DNA from 3 places in the Terrabacter sp. Soil811 genome. Region 3 is predicted to be linked to each of the others. Evidence: predicted binding sites of a transcription regulator. Region 3 holds the regulator's gene; each other region holds the start of a gene.
The links. The regulator LexA, encoded in region 3, represses DNA repair genes until DNA is damaged. The targets are predictions, from matches to a motif close to TCGAACANNTGTTCGA.
Positions count from the first base shown of each region.

Region 1: ASH01_RS10040 (HNH endonuclease signature motif containing protein) is a predicted target of LexA. The motif match lies at 2,121-2,136, and genes of this name have one in related genera.
Region 2: ASH01_RS17885 (HNH endonuclease signature motif containing protein) is a predicted target of LexA. The motif match lies at 2,730-2,745, and genes of this name have one in related genera.

Region 1 is NZ_LMSX01000007.1:676,390-683,852, reverse strand. It holds gene ASH01_RS10055 (glutamate decarboxylase) at 1-508, shown strand, start outside; gene ASH01_RS10050 (rhodanese-like domain-containing protein) at 545-925, opposite strand; gene ASH01_RS10045 (DMT family transporter) at 1,118-2,050, shown strand; gene ASH01_RS10040 (HNH endonuclease signature motif containing protein) at 2,175-3,659, shown strand; gene ASH01_RS10035 (PHP domain-containing protein) at 3,726-4,571, shown strand; gene ASH01_RS22950 (hypothetical protein) at 4,601-4,762, opposite strand; gene ASH01_RS10030 (GlxA family transcriptional regulator) at 4,854-5,816, shown strand; gene ASH01_RS10025 (lipase family protein) at 5,918-7,159, shown strand; gene ASH01_RS10020 (tryptophan-rich sensory protein) at 7,180-7,463, opposite strand, start outside.
Region 2 is NZ_LMSX01000010.1:130,091-137,553, forward strand. It holds gene ASH01_RS17875 (MFS transporter) at 1-467, shown strand, start outside; gene ASH01_RS17880 (VOC family protein) at 484-894, opposite strand; gene ASH01_RS17885 (HNH endonuclease signature motif containing protein) at 1,191-2,726, opposite strand; gene ASH01_RS17890 (esterase/lipase family protein) at 2,859-4,280, opposite strand; gene ASH01_RS17895 (hemerythrin domain-containing protein) at 4,477-5,109, shown strand; gene ASH01_RS17900 (benzoate/H(+) symporter BenE family transporter) at 5,110-6,345, opposite strand; gene ASH01_RS17905 (inositol monophosphatase family protein) at 6,353-7,153, opposite strand; gene ASH01_RS17910 (hypothetical protein) at 7,183-7,463, opposite strand, start outside.
Region 3 is NZ_LMSX01000008.1:358,141-365,603, forward strand. It holds gene ASH01_RS12180 (LysR family transcriptional regulator) at 1-415, opposite strand, end outside; gene ASH01_RS12185 (Sir2 family NAD-dependent protein deacetylase) at 500-1,462, shown strand; gene ASH01_RS12190 (phosphotransferase) at 1,446-2,489, shown strand; gene ASH01_RS12195 (hypothetical protein) at 2,493-3,428, opposite strand; gene lexA (transcriptional repressor LexA) at 3,538-4,263, opposite strand; gene ASH01_RS12205 (LysM peptidoglycan-binding domain-containing protein) at 4,492-4,905, shown strand; gene ASH01_RS12210 (hypothetical protein) at 5,173-5,478, shown strand; gene ASH01_RS12215 (alpha/beta hydrolase) at 5,514-7,256, shown strand; gene ASH01_RS22510 (hypothetical protein) at 7,253-7,463, shown strand, end outside.

The DNA of each region.
Region 1 (7,463 bases), on a different contig from region 3:
CGACCTGGTCTTCAAGGAGAACTACCTCGGCAAGACCGACTCGACCTTCACCCTGAACTTCTCGACGGGGTCGGCGATGGTCCTGGCGCAGTACTACAACCTCGTGCGCTACGGACGTGAGGGCTACACCTACATCATGCGCAACATGCAGGCGAATGCTCGGATGCTCGGCGACAAGCTCGAGGCGATGGGCCGCTTCGAGCTGATCGGCCGGGAGGAGGAGCAGCTCCCGCTCGTCGCCTTCATGCTGTCCGGTGACCACGGGTACGACGAGTTCGACATCGCCTGGCAGCTGTCTGCCGAGCGCGGTTGGATGGTGCCCGCCTACACGCTGCCACCCGACGCCCAGGACGTCACCATCATGCGCGCGCTGGTCAAGGAGACGATGAGCCGCGAGCACGTCGACACCCTGGCCCGCGACATCGAGGAGGCCTGCACGACGCTGGCGGCGAAGGGTGCGGCACACGAGTCGGAGCGAGCCAAGATGGTCAGCGGCCCGGGCCACTGAACGACTGCTGCGCCCTCGACCGTCCTCGGTCCTGGCCTACTCGGCGGAGGCGTGCCACGCCCGCCACGCGGCATACCCCCCGATGACGTCGGTGGCGCGGTGGATGCCGAGGTCCTGGAGCGCGGCGGCCGCCAGGCTGGAGGTGTAGCCCTCCTGGCAGAGGACGATCACCTCGAGGTCGTGGCTCGCGACCGGCAGCGACGCGTCGCTCGATGGGTCGAGACGCCACTCGAGGACGTTGCGCTCGATCACCGTCACGAAGGGCAGCTCACCCTCGGCCGCACGCTGGGCGGCAGGGCGGATGTCGACGACGAGCGCGCCGTCCGCACGTGCCGTCTCCGCCTGTTCGGGCGTGAGCCGGTGGAGGCGACCGCGAGCCTCGGCGAGGACCTCGTCGATGGTGCGGGGTCGGGACATGGTCAGGCCTCTCGGGACGGGCAGTGGCAGGTCGGCCAGCCTTGCGCTGGGGGCACGTCCACCGTGCCACACGGCGGGCGTCGACGCGTGTGCGACCTGACGCCTGACACCCGTCCGTGGTGGCGGGATGTGGGGGACATCTGACCGGAAAACCGGCGGCGCTCTGTCGGTGTCGACGCCTACGGTCGTCGAGTGACCGTGGACTCCCGCACTGCATCCCAGGCCCCGCCCAGCGCTCGCCGTGCGAGGTGGCTCGTCCTGGCTGCCGTGGCCGTGACGCTCCTCCTCTGGGCGTCCGCGTTCGTCGCGATCCGCCACCTCGGCCGAGACGTGCCGCCGGGCGCACTGTCGCTCGGGCGGCTGCTCGTCGCGTCGGTCGCCCTCGGGGTCCTCGTCTTCCGACGGCCGCGGACCTGGCCGGCCCGCCGCGACTGGCCCCTGCTGCTGCTCTGCGGCGTCGGCTGGTTCGGCATCTACAACCTCGCCCTCAACGAGGCCGAGCGGCGCATCGACGCCGGCACCTCCGCGCTCATCGTGCAGATCGGGCCGATCATCGTCGCGCTCCTCGCCACGGTCTTCCTCGGCGAGAAGATGACGCGTTGGCTGCTCATCGGCATGGCCGTCGGCTTCGCGGGTGTCGTCGTCATCGCGCGCGGCTTCTCCTCCGGTGACTCCGGCGACATGGTGGGCGTGTGGCTCGCCGTCCTGGCTGCGGTGACGTATGCCGTGGGCGTCCTCGCGCAGAAGCCGCTCCTCGGGCGGTTGCCGGGTCCCGAGGTCACCTGGCTCGCCTGCATCATCGGCGCCATCGTGTGCCTGCCGTGGAGCGGCGAGCTCGTCACCGTGGTGCGTGACAGCGACCCGAGCACCTTGTGGTGGATCGCCTACCTCGGCCTCTTCCCGACCGCCATCGCCTTCTCGACGTGGGCCTACGTGCTGGCGCGCAGCGATGCCGGCACGCTGACCCTCACGACGTTCCTCGTGCCGTTCATCGCGACACTCATCGCCTGGGCGCTGCTCTCCGAGGTGCCGCCGCCCCTGACCTTCGTCGGCGGGGCGTTGTGCATCGCCGGTGTCCTGCTCACGCGGCGCAAGCCACGAGTGGCTCCGACCGCGGAGGAGTGAGTGCGCTCCGATCCCTCTGCGACGCAACGGGATCGGTGGACTCACAGTGTGGACAGACCTTCACAATCTATCGAACATGTGTTCCAATAGAGGGGTCGGCGACCCGGGTGGGAGGAGTGAGTTCGTGCCATTCCTCGACACCGGGCGTCCGGCGCCCGACGCGACTGACGGTGGCAGCAGCCTCAACCCCCGCGTGGTCTGGCTGGTCGGTCAGGCGAAAGCCCGCGCCGATCGCGCGCAGGAGCGCAGCGCGTCCCTCACGTTGGCCGACGAGGCCGACGAGGTGCTCACGCAGATCGAGCGCCTCGAGGTCCAGAAGGCTCGCCTCGAGGGTCGTCTCGTCGACGCGTATGCCGCGCTGCACTCCGTCGAGGAGCAGCAGCTCGCCCAGTGGACGACGAGCTCGCCCGTGCCGATCACGGCCGACCAGGTCGCCGCGCAGGAGATCGCCTGGGCGACCGGGGTGGGCGCGACCGAGGTCGCCCGCCGGCTCGAGCTCGCGACAGCACCCCGGCGTCATCGGGTGCTGCGTGAGCGGCTGCGGGCCGGTGCTGTCAGTCTCCAGCGAGCCCTGCGCGTCGTCGTCGAGACGCGGGCGCTCGCCGACGACGTCCTCCCCGACCTCGAGGCCACGGTGCTCGCGCCGGCTCCGGACGGCGCGGTCGCCTCTCAACGCCTCTTCACCACACGGTTGCAGCGGTGCGTCCGCTCGGCCGACTCCCGTGCCGCCGAGGAGCGCCGCCGGTCCTCTCGTCTGCGTCGCACGGCGTACGGCCGCCTCGTCGAGGACGGTATGGGGACGTTCACGGTCGTCGCGCCGGCCGAGCGGGTCGTCGGTGTGCTCGACCGGGTCGATGCCCTGGCTCGGGCCGCCCGCGCGGGTGGCGACGACCGCAGCCTCGACCAGCTGCGCAGCGACCTGCTCTGCGACCTCGCCCTCTTCGGCGTCGTCCCGTCCGGCATCGGCGGACCCGCCGGCGCCGGTGCCGGTGGCGGTCTCGGTGGCGGTCTCGATGAAGAGCTCTCGTGTGCGGGCCTGCTGTCCGACGCGGCGCCTGCGGCCGTCCGCATCGTCGTCCCGTTCGAGGTCGCCGTCGGGATGTCCGACGCTGCGTGCGAGCTGCCCGGCCACGGCTGGGTCACCGCCGCCCACGCTCGCCAGATCATGACCGCACCGGGATCGGTGTGGCAGCGCCTCGCCGTCGACGTCGACACCGGCCGCGCCCTCGAGCTCTCCACCGACTGCTACCGCCCGACCGCCGCGATGGTCGAGCACGTGCGGGCCGTCGACGGCGTCTGCCGGGCACCCGGGTGCCAGGTGCCGGCCGACCGGTGCGACCTCGACCACGTCGTCCCGTGGCCGGCCGGCCCCACCCACGTCTCCAACTTCGAGTCCCTGAGCCGGGGCTGCCACAACGGCAAGACCGCCGGAGTCTGGCAGGTCGAGCGGGTCGACGACGACGGTATCTCCTGGTCCTCGCTCGCCGGTCGCGACTACATCACCTACCCCAAGGACTGGCGAGAAGCCCTCCGCGACCCGGGCTCGGGTCCACCGCCTCGATCCCCTTCAGCAGGAGCCGAGACTGCCGACGATCCACCACCCTTCTGACCGCTGGGCCGGCTGGTGTGCGGCTTCGGCGGCGCCAATGGCGGCGGGTGGGCCTAGCGTGGTCGGATGACGCTCCCGACGGACAGTCATGTGCACAGCGAGTGGTCGTGGGACGCCGCGCACGGGTCGATGGACCGCACGTGCGCGCGGGCGCTCGAGCTGGGACTGCCGGCCGTCGCGTTCACCGAGCACGTCGACCACACCGTCTGGTCGCTCGACCGCTCGCACCTCGACGAGGATGCGCACCTGCTGACCTTCACGTCGCCCGATGGCCTGGTGACCCCCGGCCCGTTCGACGCCGCCGGCTACCTCGAGGCGATCGCGGAGTGCCGGGAGCGCCACCCCGGCCTGCGCATCCTCAGCGGGCTCGAGCTCGGCGAGCCGCACCTGCACCCCGAGGCCGTCGCGCGGGTGCTCGCGGCCGGCCCGTTCGACCGGGTGCTCGGCTCCCTGCACTGTCTGCCGGACGGCGACGGCTGGACCGAGCCCGGCGAGCTCTTCGGCCGCAGGCCCGCCGTGGACATCGTCCGCAGCTACCTGCGCGACGTCGCAGCCATGGTCGCGGCCGACGACACGTTCGAGGTCCTCGCCCACATGGACTACCCCGTCCGCTCCTGGGACGAGGCCGCGGACGGCCCCTTCGACCCGGCGGAGTTCGACGTCGAATTCCGCCAGACGCTCGAGGCCGTCGCGGAGGCCGGCAAGGTGCTCGAGATCAACACCGTGCTGCCGCTGCACCCGACGGTCGTCCGCTGGTGGCACGACGTCGGCGGTGGCGCGGTGAGCTTCGGCAGTGACGCGCACGAGCCCGTGTCGCTCGCCCGTCGGTTCCGCGACGCCCGGCACCTCGCCGAGGCCTGTGGCTTCCGACCGGGTCGCGATCCGCACGACCTCTGGCCGCGCATCGACTGACGGCCGCCAGACGGCGGGGTCCAGGTGGGTCAGCGGGTGACGGGCACGTCGTGCAGGACGCGCTCGATGTCGCGGTCGACCTCGGCGTCGGCGCCGAAGGGAGCGCGCGGCAGCGAGAACGTCCGGCGGTGGTGCGGCTCGAGGGCCGCGACGATGGCGATGATCATGACGAAGAAGAAGATGATGTCCATGGCAGAAAGTCTGCGCTCATCATGATCCCGCCACGAGTGGCAGAACTGTCGATGATCGACAAGATCCTGCCAAACATGCCATGCTGGCCGGATGCTGCGCACCATCGCCGTCATCGCCCAGGAGCCTGTGGCCATGTTCGAGCTCGGCGTCCTCTGTGAGGTCTTCGGCATCGACCGCACCGACGACGGGGTCCCGGCCTTCGACTTCCGGGTCTGCTCGTCGCGTCCCGGCGAGGTTCTGCGCACGACGAGCGGCATGAGCATCGTCGCGCCCTTCCCGCTCGAGGCGGCCCGCGGCGCCGACCTCGTCGCCATCCCGGGCGGCGCGGTGGACGGACCCTACGACCCCGAGGTGCTCGACATCCTGCGCGAGACCGCGGCCAGTGGCGGGCGCGTCCTGTCCGTGTGCTCGGGCGCCTTCCAGCTCGCTGCCGCCGGCCTGCTCGACGGTCGTGAGTGCACGACCCACTGGAGGTATGCCGCCCGGCTGGCCGACGAGCACCCGCGCGCCTGTGTCGACCTCGACGTCCTCTACGTCGAGGACGGTCCGGTCCTGACGAGTGCCGGCACGGCAGCGGGCATCGACGCGTGCCTCCACATCGTGCGCACCGAGCTCGGCTCCGAGGTGGCGACCCGCATCGCGCGGCGCATGGTGGTCCCGCCGCACCGCTCCGGCGGTCAGCGCCAGTTCGTCGAGACCCCGCTCCCGTCCGAGCCGTGCGAGGGCCTCCAGGACGTCATGGAGTGGGTGGCCGAGCGCCTCGACGAGGAGCACTCGATCCCGTCGCTCGCCAGGCGGGCAGCCATGTCCGAGCGCACCTTCGCGCGCCGCTTCACCGCCGAGGTCGGCACGACGCCGCACAAGTGGCTGACGAGCCAGCGGGTGCTCCGGGCCCGCCACCTGCTCGAGTCGACGGACCTCGACGTCGAGCGGATCGCGCGCGAGAGCGGCTTCGCCACTGCGGCGGTGCTGCGCCACCACTTCCAACGGGAGATCGGCATCCCGCCCGTCGCCTACCGACGCGCCTTCACGAAGCAGCCCGCCTCGGCCTGACCCTGCGCCGCAGCTTCAGCGCGACAGGCATGGTTACCGTCAGTAAGTTGCTGGCCAGTGGACGCCACCGACGTCGTCCTGCCGCCTGAGGGGAAGCCGCCGTGCCTCGTTCGACCCACCGCTCGTCCCGCACCCGCACCCGCACCCGTCGCGTCGTCGGCGTCGTGGTGCTCGCGATCGCCGCGGCCGTCATGTCGCCAGTCACGACAGCCCGGGCCTCCGGCTTCTACGACCCTCCCGCGCCCGTCACCGGAGCACCCGGCACGGTGCTCAAGACCGAGCCGATGACCTTCTATCTCGACCCGCTCAAGGCCGTCCCCTCGACCGCGCGCGCCACTCGGGTCATGTATGCCAGCCGCGACCGCAGCGGCGCCCCGATCGCCGTGACGGGCACCGTCCTCGTGCCGCCGGTCCCGTGGTTCGGTCCGGGCCAGCGCCCCGTCATCGGCTACGCCGCGGGCACCCAGGGCATGGGTGACCAGTGCGCCCCGAGCCGTCAGCTCGCGGCCGGCTCGGAGTACGAAGGTGCCTTCGTCTCCGGCCTGCTGACCCGCGGCTATGCGGTCGCCATGACCGACTACCAGGGCCTCGGCACACCCGGCACCCACACGTACATGGTCCGCGAGGCCCAGGCGCACGCCGTCCTCGACATGGTGCGCGCCGCCCAGCGCCTCCCCGGCACGGGACTGCCGAGCGGCGGCCCGGTCATGCTGGCCGGTTACAGCCAGGGCGGCGGTGCGAGTGCCGCAGCCGTGGAGCTCGCGCCCACGTATGCCCCAGAGCTGCGGCTCGAGGGTGCGGTCGCCGGCGCCGTCCCCGCCGAGCTCGGTGCCGTCGCCGACCACCTCGACGGCAGCCTCTACTCCGCCTTCGCGCTCTACGCCGTCGCCGGCCAGTCCGCCGCCTACGGCCTCGACCTCGACGGCTTCCTCAACGCCCGGGGCGCCTCGGTCGTCGCCGCCGTCAAGGGCGAGTGCGTCGGCGAGTCGATCGCGCTGCACGCGTTCACCCGCTCGAGCGACCTGACGAAGGACGGCCGCACGCTGACCGAGCTCGCCGCGGCCGAGCCCTTCCGATCGATCATCGCCGAGCAGCGCATCGGTCGGCTCAAGCCCGCCGTCCCGGTGCTCGTGACGCACTCCGTCCTCGACGACGTCATCCCGTATGCCGTCGGGCGCGGTCTCGCGCACGACTGGTGCACCCGCGGCGCCAACGTGGCCTTCTCGCCCAACATCACACCGACGCACGTCGGCGGGGCGGTGCCGTCGTTCGCCAAGCAGTACGCCTTCCTCGAGGCGCGCGTCGCCGGGCTCCCCCAGGTCTCCGACTGCTGGTGGCTCTGAGCCGGTCCGACCGACCGGGCTCAGCGGTTGCGGCGCGCGATCGCCGTCGAGAGCGCGGTCGCGAAGCCGCACCACACGGCATACGGCGACAGGGCGATGCCCGCGCCCTTGCTCACGGTGCCGGCGCGGCGGGCGAGGTCCGCCGCGCTCGCCGTGAGCAGCGCCGCCTCCGCGGCCGCCACCCACGGCTTGCGCACGCGCCAGAAGAGCACGCTCCAGGCCGTGTTGAGGGCGAGGTTGGTCCCGAAGGCCTTGAGGTAGGCGTTGCGACCCTCGGTGTCACCGGCCTTGTCGTACGCGTTGA
Region 2 (7,463 bases), on a different contig from region 3:
TCGGCCTCCTGGTCTCGCAGCTGAACAACTACACCCTCGCCCCCGTGGAGGAGGAGCGCGTCAGCGAGGCCGCCGGCGTCAACTCCGCGGCCGGGTCCTTCGGGCTCTCCTTCGGTCTCGCGATGGCGGGCGGCCTCATGCTCGCTGCGCTGTCGGTCGGCTTCACCCAGCTGGCGCAGAACAGCTCCGTCATCCCGGCCGCGCAGCAGCAGCAGATCGCCCAGGCCCTCGAGCACGACGCCGAGATCATGAGCAACACCCAGCTGGAGCAGCAGATCTCTGGCCAGCCGGCCGAGGTCGAGGCCGAGGTGCTGGCCATCAACGACGAAGCCCGCAACCGCTCTCTCCAGATCGCCCTGCTGGTCCCTCTCCTCGCCGGCCTGCTGGGTCTGGGCAACTCGTTCCGCATGCTGCGGCTCCCCGACCAGAAGCCGTCGACGTCACTCGACGGTCTCGACTTCGGCTGACGGCCGCGGGCCCGCCTCAGCCCCAGGCGTCCGGGGTCGGACGGCAGAGGCAGAACGGGTGGCCGGCCGGGTCGGCGTAGACGCGGAACCCGCGGTCCGGCGCAGGCTGCGGTGGCTCGACAGGATCGAGTGCCGTGCCGCCGAGGGCGAGCACCCGCTCATGGGCGGCGGCGATGTCGGCGACGACGAAGTCGAGGTGCGCCTGCTGCTGGCCGCGGGGCCAGTCAGGAGACTCGTGCCCGGGTGCGAGCTGGGTCGCGATGCGCGGGCCGTCCCACAGCACGTTGAACCAGTCACCCTCGGGGTCGGCCTCCACTGCGCCGCCCAGGAGGTCGGCGTAGAACTGCGCCACCCCTGCCGCGTCCGCGCAGTCGAGCGCGACGCAGTCCCAGCCGATCGTCGATCCAGTGCTCTTCTCTGAAGTCATGCCCACCACCCAACCACCGCCTGACGACAGTGCGTCAGACCGACGGAGCGGGGGTCGACAGAACGGGAGCGACAGAACGGGAGCGACAGAACGGGATGGGCCAGGGCCCGACCGGCGGCACCCCGCGCGTGGCGGCGCACGACATCGCGGGGTCGGAGAGCGTCCGAGCGCGGGAGGCGGGCCGCACCTGGACTTCGCCCCAGCCTTCGCTCGCCTCCTGGTCCCGCCGAGCAGGGATCATCGCCACCGGAATGGACCCGGGACCATGTGGTGCACGCGTCCCGGCCCGTGCCGGGTCAGGGCCGTCGATGCTCGCGCGGTGGCTGCCAGATGACGTCGCTCGGCGTGACGATCGCCGTCACCCCGAGCTGGTGGACGATCGTGTGGTGCCTCCCACAGAGGAGGGCACCGTTGGACAGGTCGGTCGTTCCGCCGTGAAGCCAGTGCACCACGTGGTGGGCCTCGCACCACTGCGGAGGTACGGAGCACCCCGGGTAGCTACAGCCGCGGTCGCGCTGCGCCAGCGCCAGTCTCTGGGCGGGAGTGAAGTAGCGATCCTCGCGTCCGATGTCGAGCGACTGGGACGGACCGCCCAACACCATCGGGATGACCTCGGCCTCGCAGGCCACCCGGCGCACCGTCGCTGCGGACAGGACCTCGTCGTTGTCGGCCAGCCCGGCACCGCGCAGGCGGTCGAGCAACGCCTCCAGCGACATCGTGACCACGAGCTTCGTCCTCGGCGTCCGGGTGACGCCTTGGGGCGCCGCGACGGCGCGTCCGATCAGCTCGAGCAGGGCGTCGGCACGGCGCGTCGCTGCCGACCGGGGATCGACGGACGACCCGCGCTGGACTCTTGCGCCGCCATCCTCCGCATCGATGCCTCGCCCGCGTCGACCAGCCGCCCCACCAGCGGCCTCGCCAGCCGCCCCACCAGCGGCCTCGCCAGCCGCCCCACGCGCGGCGGCTGACCCTCGGCCGATCCGGCCAGATGATTCTCCACTGCCGGGCAGTGTGGGCCAACGACTCCAGTCCAGATCAGGGCGCGGCCGCGCCAAGGCGTCGATCGCTGCGTCGACGATGGCCGAACCCTCGGGATCGAGTCTCCAGAGGTACTCCGTCATCCCGGCGCACCGGCCGATCTTCGTCAGCGACCGGGCTGCGCGGAGGCGCTGATCATCGTCCTCGACCACCGCCGGTGGTCGAAGGCCCGCCCGGGCGTGCGATGCCAGACGCCTCAGGTCCTTGATGCCGAGCGCCGACGCGCCCTCGACCATCGCGTCGACCACACTGTCCACCTGGGCGACATCAGCACACCGGATGACGTCGTCGCGCAAGCGCACGATGACCGCAGCCTTGTCGACCGAGATCGAGCCGTCGCGCACTCCTCCTGACAGTGCAGCCCACCGTGGCTCGTTCATGGCCGCGCCCACGGCGGTCAGAGCGGCCGACGCCCCTGCGGCCAAGCCGGGAGCGTGACCCGCGACCCAGTCGTTGCGGGAGAGCCCGGATCTGTCAGGCAGCCCTCGCGCGCTCACCTCGGCGGCCAGCACTGCGGAGAGGTTGTGCGCCATCTCGCGCACGGCCTGAGCCTGCTCGATCGCGTCCCCGAGTCCCCTCTCGGCCATGGCCCACAGCGGCGTGCTGCGGGCGACCAGCCGGAGCTCCGCAGCCATGGCCGCCAGTCGTGCCGCGAGCCCCGGGAGGTCGGTCAGCCCGATCACCTCTGCGACAGCGGCCTCCCGCTCGCCCACCGGACGCGCCGGCCGCTCGGGATGAGCGACACCCGCGGGGCTCGCGCCGCCCCCGGGGCGCTCCATGGTCGATGCGGTCATGGTTCGATCATATGTTCGACTGCCGACAGTGCTCGCCGACTGTCCACAGGCCCAGAGGCCCTCGACGATCCCCGTCCGCGCGAAGACGATCCCCGTCCGCGCGAATCCGCCGGCACCACCGGGCTCGCGCCCTCAGCGGGTCGGCCTCGGCCAGACGAGGGTCGTCGAGGTGACGGGGCGCACCGTCGAGGTGGGACCGGATCCGGTGACGGTCACGGTGTGCGTGCCTGGGGGAAGGTCGTCGAAGGTTGCGACGCCGTGCCCCTTCCGCAGGGTCGGCTCGGCAGTCGCGAGCACCTTGCCCTTCGCGCTGCTGACCGTGATGGTCACGGCCTTGCGCGGCGGGTCGGCGCCCGGGTCGTCCGACTCGAGGTCGAATGACACCTTGAGCGCCTGACCCTGCGTGACGAGGTCAGGCACGACGGCGCGGACGTTCGTGTCGGTGATCTCCCGCCTCCGGACGGGCTTGGCGCTGAGGATCTCCTGCACCTGGTCGAGGACGAGCTGGTTGCACTGGAGGTTGGTGTGCTGGTCGGGCACGCGGACCGCCAGGTTGGTGTCGAGCGCCTCGCCGAGACCGACGGCCCCGGTCAGCGGCACCGTGCCGTCGCCGAAGTCGTTGTCGGTGCCGAAGTCCTGGTAGGCCGTGGCCGTGCCGCCCGAGAGCTGGGCCGTGGTCGCGGTGGGCTGCCGGATGCCGACGATCATGTGGGCGGAGGTCCGGCTGTCCGGCCGGGCCGCCTCGGCGGCCTGGAGGTCGGTGTGGAAGGCCATCGCGTCGGCGACCATCGTGGTGCTGACGTTGGGCACCGACACCTCGGTCGTCTTGGCGTAGCCCCCGCCGTTGCCGATGCACGCGAACTCCGGCAGCAGCTGGAAGAGCGAGGGCATGCTCCGCGAGAAGTCCGTGAGGTCGATCGACAGCGGGCCGATGCCCTTCTTGACGCCGTTGACGAGCTGGGTCAGCGCGTCGGTCGCCCCGCGCCACGGCGTGCCGAGGGTGATGAGCTTGCGCGTCACCTCGGCGCCGCCGCACTTCTCGATGTACCAGCGGGCGACGAGGCCACCCATGGAGTGGCAGACGAAGACGACCTTCGCGTCGGCATACGCCCCGCCCTGCGCCCGCAGCTGCTCGAGCGCCGGCTCGACGACGGTCTTCAGGCGAGCGCCGTTGTAGCGGTTGGAGAGGCGCCAGTCGTACGCGTACGTGATGAGCGTGGCCGGCTTGCCGCCGGCGCCCCGCTGGTAGCCCTGCTTCTCGAGGGCGCTGACGAGAACGTCGTAGCCGCGGATCGGCGTCCAGATGCCCGGCAGGACGTGGACGTCGGGCATGAGCGCGACCGGTTCGACGCCGTCGCCCGGGTGGTCGTCGCCGATCCCCTCCGGCAGGACCTTCTTGAGGATCGACTGGCCGCCGGTCAGCAGCTTCCAGACGGCCCCGGCGCTCGGGGCCCAGATGAGGTTCTCGCTCGCCGGCGAGCCGTCGTCACCCCGGACCCCGAGCGTGCTGCCGGTGATCCCCGGAAGCACCACGACCAGGTCGTTGCTCGTCATGCGGACCCACCACCCATCCTGCGTCGATGAACTGCGCCGGTGAACTGCGTCGATGAACTGCGTCGGACACTCCCGACCAACCAACGGTGGCACCAGCAGCGCCCGCTGATACGCGAAACGGCCAAGCCCGCGACGGCATCGGGTATGGATGCGGCACAGTGGATCCGGAACCCGCCGGACGACAGAGAGGCCTCCCGTGGACATCACCGACGTCATCCTCCGCCAGCACGACGAGCAGCGACGGATGTTCGCCATGCTCGAGGAGTGGCCGCGCGACGACCACGAGGGCCTCGCCGCCGTCTGGAAGCGGCTCGAGATCCTCCTCGAGACGCACGCCGAGGCCGAGGAGCTCTACTTCTACCCGGAGCTGCTGCGCATCGGCACGGGCGGCGCCGACGCCGAGTCCGTCGACGAGGAGGTCGAGGACGCCGTCAAGGACCACAACGACATCCGCAAGTCCGTGCGCAAGGTCGGGCGCTGCCGCACCGGGTCCGACGCGTGGTGGACGGCGGTCGTCGACGCCAACGTCCACAACAGCGACCACATGGGCGAGGAGGAGCGCCAGGACCTCGCCGACTTCCGCCAGCGCGCGAGCCTCGAGCTGCGCCACGAGATCGCGGTCCAGTTCCTGCGCTACGAGGCGGTCCGCTGGGCCGAGGGGATCACCCCGAAGGACAAGGACCCGGAGCGCTACGTGGCCGCCAGGAAGACGACCAAGGCGTCGGCCACGGCGAAGAAGGCCGCCCGCGACGCGAAGAAGGCCGCCACGACCGCGCCCGCCCGCGCGGCCCGCTCCAAGAAGGCCTCCGCAGGCGCCTCCGAGGAGTGACTAGCCGGTCAGCCGGTCCCGGCGGCGACGTTCGAGCCGGAGGGCGGCGAGGACGAGCACGCCGGCGACCAGCCCCCAGAACGCGGCGCCCACCCCGGCGACGGTGATGCCCGACGCGGCCACGACGAGGGTGACGGCGCCGGCCTCGCGGGTCGAGGCGTCGGTCAGCGCGGCCGCCGCAGCACTCGCGAAGGTGCCGATCAGGGCGAGGCCGGCGATAGTCTCGATGAGGCCTGCGGGCGCCGAACGCGCTGCGGCCGTGACGATCCCGGCGAGCGGGCCGAAGGCGAGGTAGGTGACGCCGCACGCGACACCCGCGACCCAGCGCCGGCTTCGGTCCGGGTGGGCCTCGGGCCCGGCGGCGAGCGCCGCGGAGATCGCGGCCAGGTTGATCGCGTGCGCGCCGCCGACGGCGCCGAGCGCGCTCGCACCACCGGTGTAGAGCAGCGGACCGCGGATGCCGGGCCGGTAGCCGAAGGACGCGAGCACGGCCATGCCGGGGATGTTCTGGCTCGTCATCGTGACGATGAAGAGCGGGATCGCCACGGCGAGAAGGGTCGTCGCGTCCCAGGTAGGTAGGACGAGGACGACGGACGGCGCCGCCGCCCCGAGATCGAGCCGCCCGAAGACCCCCTGCACCGCCATGACGACGAGGGCCGCCCCGAGCGCGCCGATGACCGCCCACCGCCGCGCGACCGCGACGAGGACGAGCCACGTCACCATGACCGGCGCGATCGCGGCCGGCGACGCGACGACCGCCCGGAACGGGGCGACGCAGAGCGTCAGCAGCACCCCCGCGAGCATGGCGCTCGCGAGCGGCTTGGGGATCGCCTCGACGACCCGCTCGAGCGGTCGCACGAGACCGCACAGTGCGAGCAACAGTCCACAGACGACGAAAGCGCCCACCGCAGAGGCGAACCCACCGCTCGGCACCGCGGCCGCAGCGAGCAGCGCCGCGCCAGGCGTCGACCACGCCATGGTGATCGGCAGCCGCAGCCGCCACGAGAAGAGCACGCAGCCGAGGCCCATCGTCACGCAGAGCACGAGCAGACCCGAGGCCGCCTGGTCCGAGCGCGCCCCCACCGCCCGCAGGCCCGTCAGCACGACGGCAAACGAGCTCGTGAAGCCGACGAGCCCGCAGACGACACCGGCCAGCACCGCGTGCGCCGTGGAGCCGGACGGGACGGGCGAGCCGGACGGGCCGGGCGAGCCGGACGGGCGGGTGTGCGACGTCACCGGCGGGTCAGGGCAGGTGGGCGCTCGCGGCGAGCGCACGGCATACGTGGTCGTATGCCGTGGGGCTGCCGGCGGCGACGAGCCCCGGGGGCGCGATGTCGCGAGGTGAGTACGTGACGCCCGCGGTCGTGCCGAGCAGGCCGCCGGCCTCGGAGAGCAGGAGCGAGCCGGGCACGTGGTCCCACGGCGCGGCCTTGGCGTAGACGATGTAGTCGGCCGCGCCCTCGACGAGCTGGGGGTAGTCGATGCCGCACGACACCCACGTCAGGGTCATCGGCTCGAGGCCGTCGAGCGACTGGCCGATCCACGCGCGGCGGGAGGTGCGGCCGCGCAGGGCGCCCTCGGGCCGCTCGGGGACCGTCAGGCGACGCGACCCCTCGGCGCCGTGGCGCCACGTGCCGGCCCCGCGCTCGGCGACGAAGCCGAGCTCGTGCTGCGGCTGCCAGATCCACGCCCGCACGGCCTCGCCGGCGACCGTCTCGGCGACCATGACGGCGTGGTCCTTGGAGCCGTGGACGAAGTTCTTCGTGCCGTCGACGGGGTCGACGGTGAACGCGTGGTCCGCGGCGGCATACCGCTCCATGAGCGCGGGGTCGCCCGCGAACGTCTCCTCCCCGAGCACGACGGCGTCGGGGTAGGCGCCGACGAGGGCTGCCGTGATGAGCACCTCGGCCTCGCGGTCGGCGTCGGTGACGAGGTCGCCGGGTCGCTTCTCGTGGATCTCGCCGGCGGCGAGCGCCCGGAACCGAGGGTTGATGACCTCCTCGGCCACGTCCTTGAGCAGGCTCAGCACCTCGTCGGTCTCCACGCCCCCAACCTAGCGAGCGACGGTCGGCCTCAGCGGAGCGGTCTCAGGTGCTCGGGCACGTCGAGCCACCACACGAGGGTGGCGCGAGCCTGCTCGGCCATCGCCAGCGGGTCGGGCCCCGGCTCGGGGAGGGCGTCGACGAGGGCGGAGACGAGGTCCTGCCGCCCTCGCATGCCGAGGGCGTAGACGAGGCCGCGCAGCAGCTGGACCTCGGGCTCGTCCCGGCCGGTGGCGACGATCTCGGCGATCCGACGGGCGACGGCCTCCTCGCGCTCGTCGCGACGCCGACCGCGCGGTTCCATCGTGTTGC
Region 3 (7,463 bases):
TGCGCAGGGCCGCGAGCGACTCGGGCGGCTCGGCCTCGGTGAAGGTGACGGTGATGTCGGGGTGGCGGGCCTTGAGGATGGCGAGCGTCCGGGGCACGAGCGTGGCCGACGAGCTGGGGAAGGCCTGGAGGCGGACCCGTCCGGCGCGCAGGCCGGCGATCGCGGTGATCTCCTCCTCGGCCGCGTCTAGGGCGGCGAGGACACCGACGGCGTGGCGGGCGAGCACCTGACCGGCCTCGGTGAGGCGGACCTGGCGCCCGTAGCGCTCGACGAGAACGGTCCCGGTGCGCTGCTCGAGTCGGCGGACCATCTGCGAGATGGCCGGTTGGGTGAAGCCCAGCGCGTTGGCAGCGCTCGTGAAGCTTCCCTCGTCGGCAATGGCTTTCATGACCCGCAGGCCGGCAGCATCGATCATGTCCTCATCATAACCGATGATTATGGAATCCTGCTGTATCCAGTCGGTCGAGCATGGTCCCGGAGCGGCACGTAGGCTTGCCGGGTGCAGCAGCCGAACGGCATACCACCGCAGTCGACGGCCGCCGCGGTCACCCCGGCGACGACCCGGCTCTCCACCTCGCGCACCCTGCCGCTCCAGACGCACGACCTCGGCACCTTCGACGACCTCGTCGACCTCGTCAGTGGCGGCGGCGTCGTCGTGCTCTCGGGTGCGGGGCTCTCGACCGAGTCGGGCATCCCCGACTACCGCGGGCCCGACGGGACCCGTCGGGTCGAGCCGATGACGTACGGGGAGTTCGCGGGGTCGAGCGAGGCCCGTCGGCGCTACTGGGCTCGCAGCTACATCGGCTGGCAGCGCTTCAACGCCGCCGCGCCCAACGAGGGGCACCGCGTCGTCACCGACCTGCAACGTGCGGGCTACGTCGGGCCGATCATCACCCAGAACGTCGACGGCCTGCACCAGGTCTCGGGCGCGACGGACGTCATCGAGCTGCACGGGTCCCTCGACCGCGCCGTCTGTCTCACGTGCGGCGAGTACACCTCGCGAATCGGCCTGCACGAGAGGATGACCGAGGCCAACCCCGGCTTCATGGACCGCTTCGAGGAGGCGGCGCACGTGGTGGGCTCGCAGTGGGGTGAGCAGGTGCGGCCCGACGGTGACATCGTGCTCGCCGACGCACTCGTCGAGTCCTTCCACGCCCCGCGCTGCCTCGTCTGCGGCCACGACACCGTCAAGCCCGACGTCGTCTTCTTCGGCGAGTCGGTGCCCAAGGCCGTCGTCGAGCAGTGCTTCTCCCTCGTTGAGAGTGCCGGCGCCGTCCTCGTGCTCGGGTCGTCGCTGTCGGTCATGAGTGGCTACCGCTTCGTCCGTCGCGCGCACCAGCGCGACGTGCCCGTCGCGATCGTCACGCGGTCGGCGACGCGCGGCGACGCCGAGGCGACGCTGCGCCTCCACGCACCTCTCGGCCCGACGCTGACGGAGCTGCGCGATGCCCTCGGGCACTGAACTGCCTTGGTATGCCGCCCTCCCGGAGTCCGGTGACGGCCCGTCGGTCCGCTGGACGTCCGGCGCGTTCGAGGCCGAGCTGCGCGAGTGGGTCGGTGGAGTCCTGGGCGGTCTCGGCACCGACCTCGTGTCGCTCGACGCGGTGCACCAACGCCCCTGGTCGACGGTGTGGCGCGGTGTCACATCCGACGGCGCCACCTACTGGGCCAAGCAGAACTGCCCGCACCAGTCGTTCGAAGCGGCCCTGCTCGTCGTGCTCGACCGCCTGTCGCCGCACCGGGTCGTCCCGGTCGCCGCGGCCGACGTCGAGCGTGGCCTGCACCTCGTGCCCGACCAGGGGCCGGTCTTTTCTCTGACGGTCGCGGACGACGACGTCGACGCCTGGTGCCGGGTCGCCGCCGAGGCGATGCACCTCCAGCGCGAGCTCGTCGGCCACGAGGCGGACCTCCTCGGCGCGGGCATCACGGCCCTGCCTCCGGCCGAGTCGGCGGCCTACGTCGAGGCGAGGGTCGCGTCCCTGACGGCCCTGGCCCCGGACGACCCGCGCCGCATGGCCGACGACGTCGCGCACCGGTTGCGTGCGCTGCTGCCGGCGGTCACGGCGTGGGCCGACGACGTGGGGGGTCTCGGCCTGCGGGAGAGCCTCGTGCACAACGACCTCCACGCCAGCAACGTCTTCGCGACGGCGCACGGGATGCGCTTCTTCGACTTCGGTGATGCCGTGCTCGCGCACCCGCTGTCCGCGCTCTTCGTCCCGCTCAACGTGCTGCTCCACCGCTTCGGCGCCACCCCGGACGACCGTCGGCTGAGGCGGGTGGCGGACGCCGCGCTCGAGGTCTGGGGCGACGTCGTCCCGGTCGCTGCACTGCGCTCGGCCCTGCCGTCCGCGCTGCGGCTCGGGCGGCTCGGGCGCGCCGAGTCGTGGCTCCGGGTCACCGCGACCCTGACGCCGGAGGAGGCGGTCGAGCACGGCGACGCCGGCACGTGGTGGCTCGGCGCTCTCGGTGACGAGCCGCCGCTGTCCTGAAGGCTATTCGGCCACCGATCGAGCCGAACGCGCCTCGGCGCCATCGGCCTCGCGCAGGTCCCACAGCTCCTTGGTCTGCACGCCCCAGTAGGCGGCGAAGAGCACGATGATGATGACCTCGGCGATGAGGATCAGGTGGTCGAAGCCGCGCACCGTCAGGGCCGCCAGCACCGTCGCTCCCAGGGCGACGGCCAGGGCGACCGCGATCGCGATGTAGATGCGCTTGTAGACCGTTCCGCTCGCGCCGGTGCCACCGGCGGTGCCCTGGTGGCGCTCCTCGGCGCGCAGCGCGCTGAAGCCCATGACGGCGATCACCCCGGCCACCATGGTGCCCGCGGCTATGCCGTGGCTCAGTGCGATGAACCGGTCGCGCAGCACGAGGAAGAGGGTGAGCTCCGCGAGCAGCACCAGACCGCAGACGGCCGAGACGACCGCCGAGCGCACCGTGGGCCGGTCGGACGGGTCGCGCGTCATCGCGCCGCGCCTGAGCCAGGCGGCCACGAGGGCCGCGAGGACGGCGACGACGACGAGGGACCAGATGTTGTTGCGCACGGCCGCGGCGATCTCGGCCGGGGTCTGGGTGTACGCGTTCGGCCCGCACCGCCCGTCCGGCACCGTCGGGACCATGGCGACGACGAAGGCCATGAAGCCCGAGAAGTTGAGCAGCACGTCCTCCTCGGGCGAGTGCCCCTTGTAGGCGATGAGGCTGGCCCCGAGCGCGCACAGCGAGCCGACGAAGACGGTCCGCGCCGGCGTGTAGTAGTACGCGCTGATCGAGCCGAGCCAGCACGAGTGGTCGGTCTCCCACCACCACTGGTAGCCGACCGAGAGGAGCAGCATGAGGAGCAGGGCGATCATCGCGCCGCGCAGGTAGCGGTAGGTGAAGACGACGTCGCGGGTGCGGCCGGGTGCCGTGGCGGTCTCCTTCGCAGGACTCACGAGTCAGAGTCTCGCGCCGTCGCGTCCGATACGCCTCCCGGACGCGACGATGCCGCCGGCGCGGAGGGCGCCGACGGCATACGTCGTCGGGTGGGGGAGCGGGGCGACGTCAGAGCCGGCGCAGGACCGCCGTGACCTTGCCGAGGATCGTCGCGTGGTCGCCGTCGATGGGCGAGAAGTCGGGGTTGTGCGGCATGAGCCACACGTGCCCGTCGGTGCGCTTGAACGTCTTGACCGTCGCCTCGTTGTCGAGCATCGCGGCCACGACGTCGCCGTTCTCGGCGTGCTGCTGCTGGCGCACGACGACCCAGTCACCGTCGCAGATCGCGGCCTCGACCATCGAGTCGCCGTTGACCTTGAGCAGGAAGAGGTCACCCTCGCCGACGAGCTGCCGCGGCAGCGGGAAGACGTCCTCGACGACCTCCTCGGCCGTGATCGGCACGCCCGCCGCGATCTGGCCGAGCACCGGGACGTAGGACGCCTCGGGGCGGGCGTCGCCCGAGTCGGTCTCGGTGTCGTAGTGGTCGCCCCGCGGACGCGGCGCGGTCGGGTCACCGCCGCGGTAGCCGAGCTCCTCGGCCTTCGCATCGGGCGAGACGACCTCGAGGGCCCGCGGCCGGTTGGGGTCGCGGCGCAGGTAGCCCTTGGCGACCAGGGCATTGAGCTGGTGGGAGACGCTCGACGGGCTGGCGAGGCCGACGGCGTCGCCGATCTCGCGCATGCTCGGCGGGTAGCCGCGCCGGTCGACGGAGTTGCGGATGACCTCGAGCACCCGCCGCTGGCGGACGGTGAGACCGTCGCCGGTCTCGCGATCGGGAAGCTCGGTCACGCCCATGGTGTCCCCTTCGTCGGCTCGTCAGTCCGCGTCGTGACGCTGGGTGTGCGGCCAGTGTCAGTGGTGGCTGGTGAGGTCTGTGGTGTGAGGAAAGACTACGCAGTTCGAACACAGTTGCCAAACACCTGTTCGATGCGTGTCTCGACTTCATCGAACATACGTGCTACAACTCGTACAGACGTTCTATCGAACACGTGTTCGCCAGATCAGGAGCAAGGGGAGGTCACCATGAGCGCCATCGTCCTCGAGGCCGTTCGTCAGCCGCACACCGAGGAGCCCGCGCGGTCGCAGCCGACCGGTCGGCCCCGTCTCGTCCTCGTCCCCACCGGGCCGGAGGCCGCTCGTGCGGTGCGTGCCGCGAGGCCGCCGATGCGCCTGACGCGTTTCGGTCGCCTCGTCGTGACGCTCCTCGTCGCGGGCGTCGTCTCCCTCCTCGGCGTCGGACTCGCCGGTCAGCTCGCGTCGGCCACGGGCGAGCCGCGCACGATCACGGTCCGGTCCGGCCAGACCCTGTCGGGCATCGCCGCCCGCGAGCTGCCTGAGCTGACCGCGGCCGAGGGTGTCGTCGAGCTGCAGATCGCCAACGCGCTCAGCACCACCTCGATCCACGCCGGCCAGCAGCTCGTCGTCCCGGGTCGCTGACCCGGGGCCTCCTGGGCCGGCCGGGGACGTATGCCGTGTGTCCGGCTGCGCCCGTCCCGGCCCTTCCGATCCGCCGCGTTGGCTCCACCTTCAGCGGCTGGCGGTAGCGGCGCTTCGACCCCGCCGTTCCTGCCCCGGACGCCGCACCCCTGACGGGGGTGCGGCGTCCTGCTGTGCCCGCACCTGCCGTTCCCGACCCCTGTGGATGACGGGCTCGAGTCCTCGGACGCCTTGCCTAGCGTGGCTGTCCTCGGAAGGGAGCAGGGGATGCGCTACGACGTGGACACCGACGCGCTGCGCGACGACGCCGCCTCGGTCGGCGAGGTGCTCGCGCGGGTGCAGCGGCTGAGGATCGGCGACGAGCTGCGGCCACTCGGTGGGGCGATCCCCGGTGGTCGTGTCGCCGGCGGGCTCGGCCAGGTCGCTGCGGCGTGGGAGGCGCGGCTGGCCGGGACCCGCTGGGAGCTGCGCGAGCTGGGCCGCTGCCTCGCCACGGCCGCCGACACCTACGACGCCGTCGAGCAGGCGTCCCGGCAGGCCCTGCGGTCGTCGTCGTCCGGCGGCACCCCATGAGACCTGGTGTGGCGGGTGCCGGTGCTCCGCTGACCATGACCGTCGCCGACGTCCGGGCCTGCCGACCGCAGTCCCTGCTCGAGGTGGGCCGGCGCCTCGAGGAGCATCGCCTCCGGGTCCTCGGACTCGCGGAGCTCGTGCTGTGGCGTCGCTCCGCCGCGCCGCGCTGGTCGGGCGCGGCCTCCTCGGCGGCCGCCGACCGCTACGGCCTCGTCGTCGCCGGCCTCGGACGGCTCGCGGGGAGCATCGCGGTGACCGGTCACGCGGTCGGGCACGCCGCGGCACGTCTGCAGTCGGCGCTCGAGCTCGTCGGTCGCGCCGACCGTCGGGCCGCCGACGAGGGCGCCTGGGTCGACGGCGAGGGTCGGCTCTTCCTTCCCGTGCGGGCGTCGCTCGGAGACCTTGCCGGCGAGGCGCACCGGGCACGGCTCGACGAGCTGTTGAGGGTCGAGGTGCACGCCTGTCTGGCGCGGGCCCGACAGGCCGCGAGCCAGACCGACGACGAGCTGTGGCGAGGGCTGCTGACCGCTGCCCGTGGCGCGACGGCGTCTCCGGGGACTGCCGCGCAGCTGGTCCCGCAGCTGCCACCTCCGCCGGCGGGACCTTCGACGAGTGCCGGGGTCGGCCGTCAGGTGTTCGCCTCGGCCGCCTGGTGGCGGTCCCTGACCGACGAGGAGCGACGCCGCGCCATCCGTGAGCGGCCGGACTGGGTGGGTCGTCGCGACGGGGTGCCGGCCGCAGCTCGCCACGAGGCCAACCTCGTCCTGCTCGGCCGAGCGGAGCAGGCTGCCTGGACCCGCGAGCGGGAGGCGCAGCGGGCGGCGTCTGCGAGCAATGCCGCCGAACGCACCCGTTCGGCCGAGCACGTGGCGGCCCTGCAGGCGGTGCGCGACGTGCTCGGGCGTCGCGACGGTGGACCCCGGCGTCTGCTCCTCGTCGACGCGAACGGACCCGACGTCAAGGCGGCCGTCGCGATCGGCGACGTCGACCGGGCCGAGCACGTCGTCACGTTCGTCGGCGGCCTGTCGACCATGGTCGGGGCCGATCTCCGGCGCTACGACGACACCTTCGTGCGGATGCGTTCGGAGGCCAAGGCGGTGGCGCAGGGTGAGGACGTCGCACTCGTGACGTGGATGGGCTACGACGCGCCGCAGGTCCACGAGATCATCACGTCGGTCGACCGGAACGTCCTCAACGGCAAGCTGGCCCGCGACAACGCCGGCGCGCTGGCCGACTTCGTGACCGGTGTCGAGGCCTCCCGTGACCGTCCGGCCCACCAGACGGTCTGGGCCCACTCCTACGGCGGCACTCTCGCCGGCCAGGCCTCGCTTCGCACGAGTGCGATCGACGACGTCGCCGTCTTCGGTGCGCCCGGCCTGCCGTTCTCGGACGTGGCGCACACCGCCCTCAAACCCGGCTCCCTCAACGTCCTCGGCGCGGTCGGGGACGATGTGTTCGCCTACGGCTGGATGGTGCACGGCACGGCGCCGGCGGACGTCGTGGGCGCGAGCCGGCTCTCGACCTTCGCCCTCAAGCAGACCGGGACCGGCTGCAACCACTGGCTCCACCCACGATCCGACTTCGTCGACGTCCGTCGCACCTCCGCCGGTCACTCCGACTACCTCCGGGCCGGCACCGACAGCGCGCGCAACCTCGTCGCCGTGGCGGCCGGTCGTCCCGACCTGCGGGTCTTCCAGGGCATCGACGAGAGGGCGTGCACGACGACCGGACCGAGCCTCGGGACCGACCCCCTGCGCTGGCCGAGGCTCGTCCCGTGACCTCGTTCGACGACGACCCGACCCGCTTGTTCAACGGGATGGCCGGGTCCGCCCGACGCGACCGCCTCGTCGCGTGGGCGTGCGGGTGGCTCGCGGTGCTCCAGGCTCTGCCCTACGTCGCGGTCGGCTGGATCACCGACGGCGGGACGGCTGCCGGCGACGGTGCCCTGGACGCGTTGTCGCCCACTGCGCTGCTGGGCGTCGTCG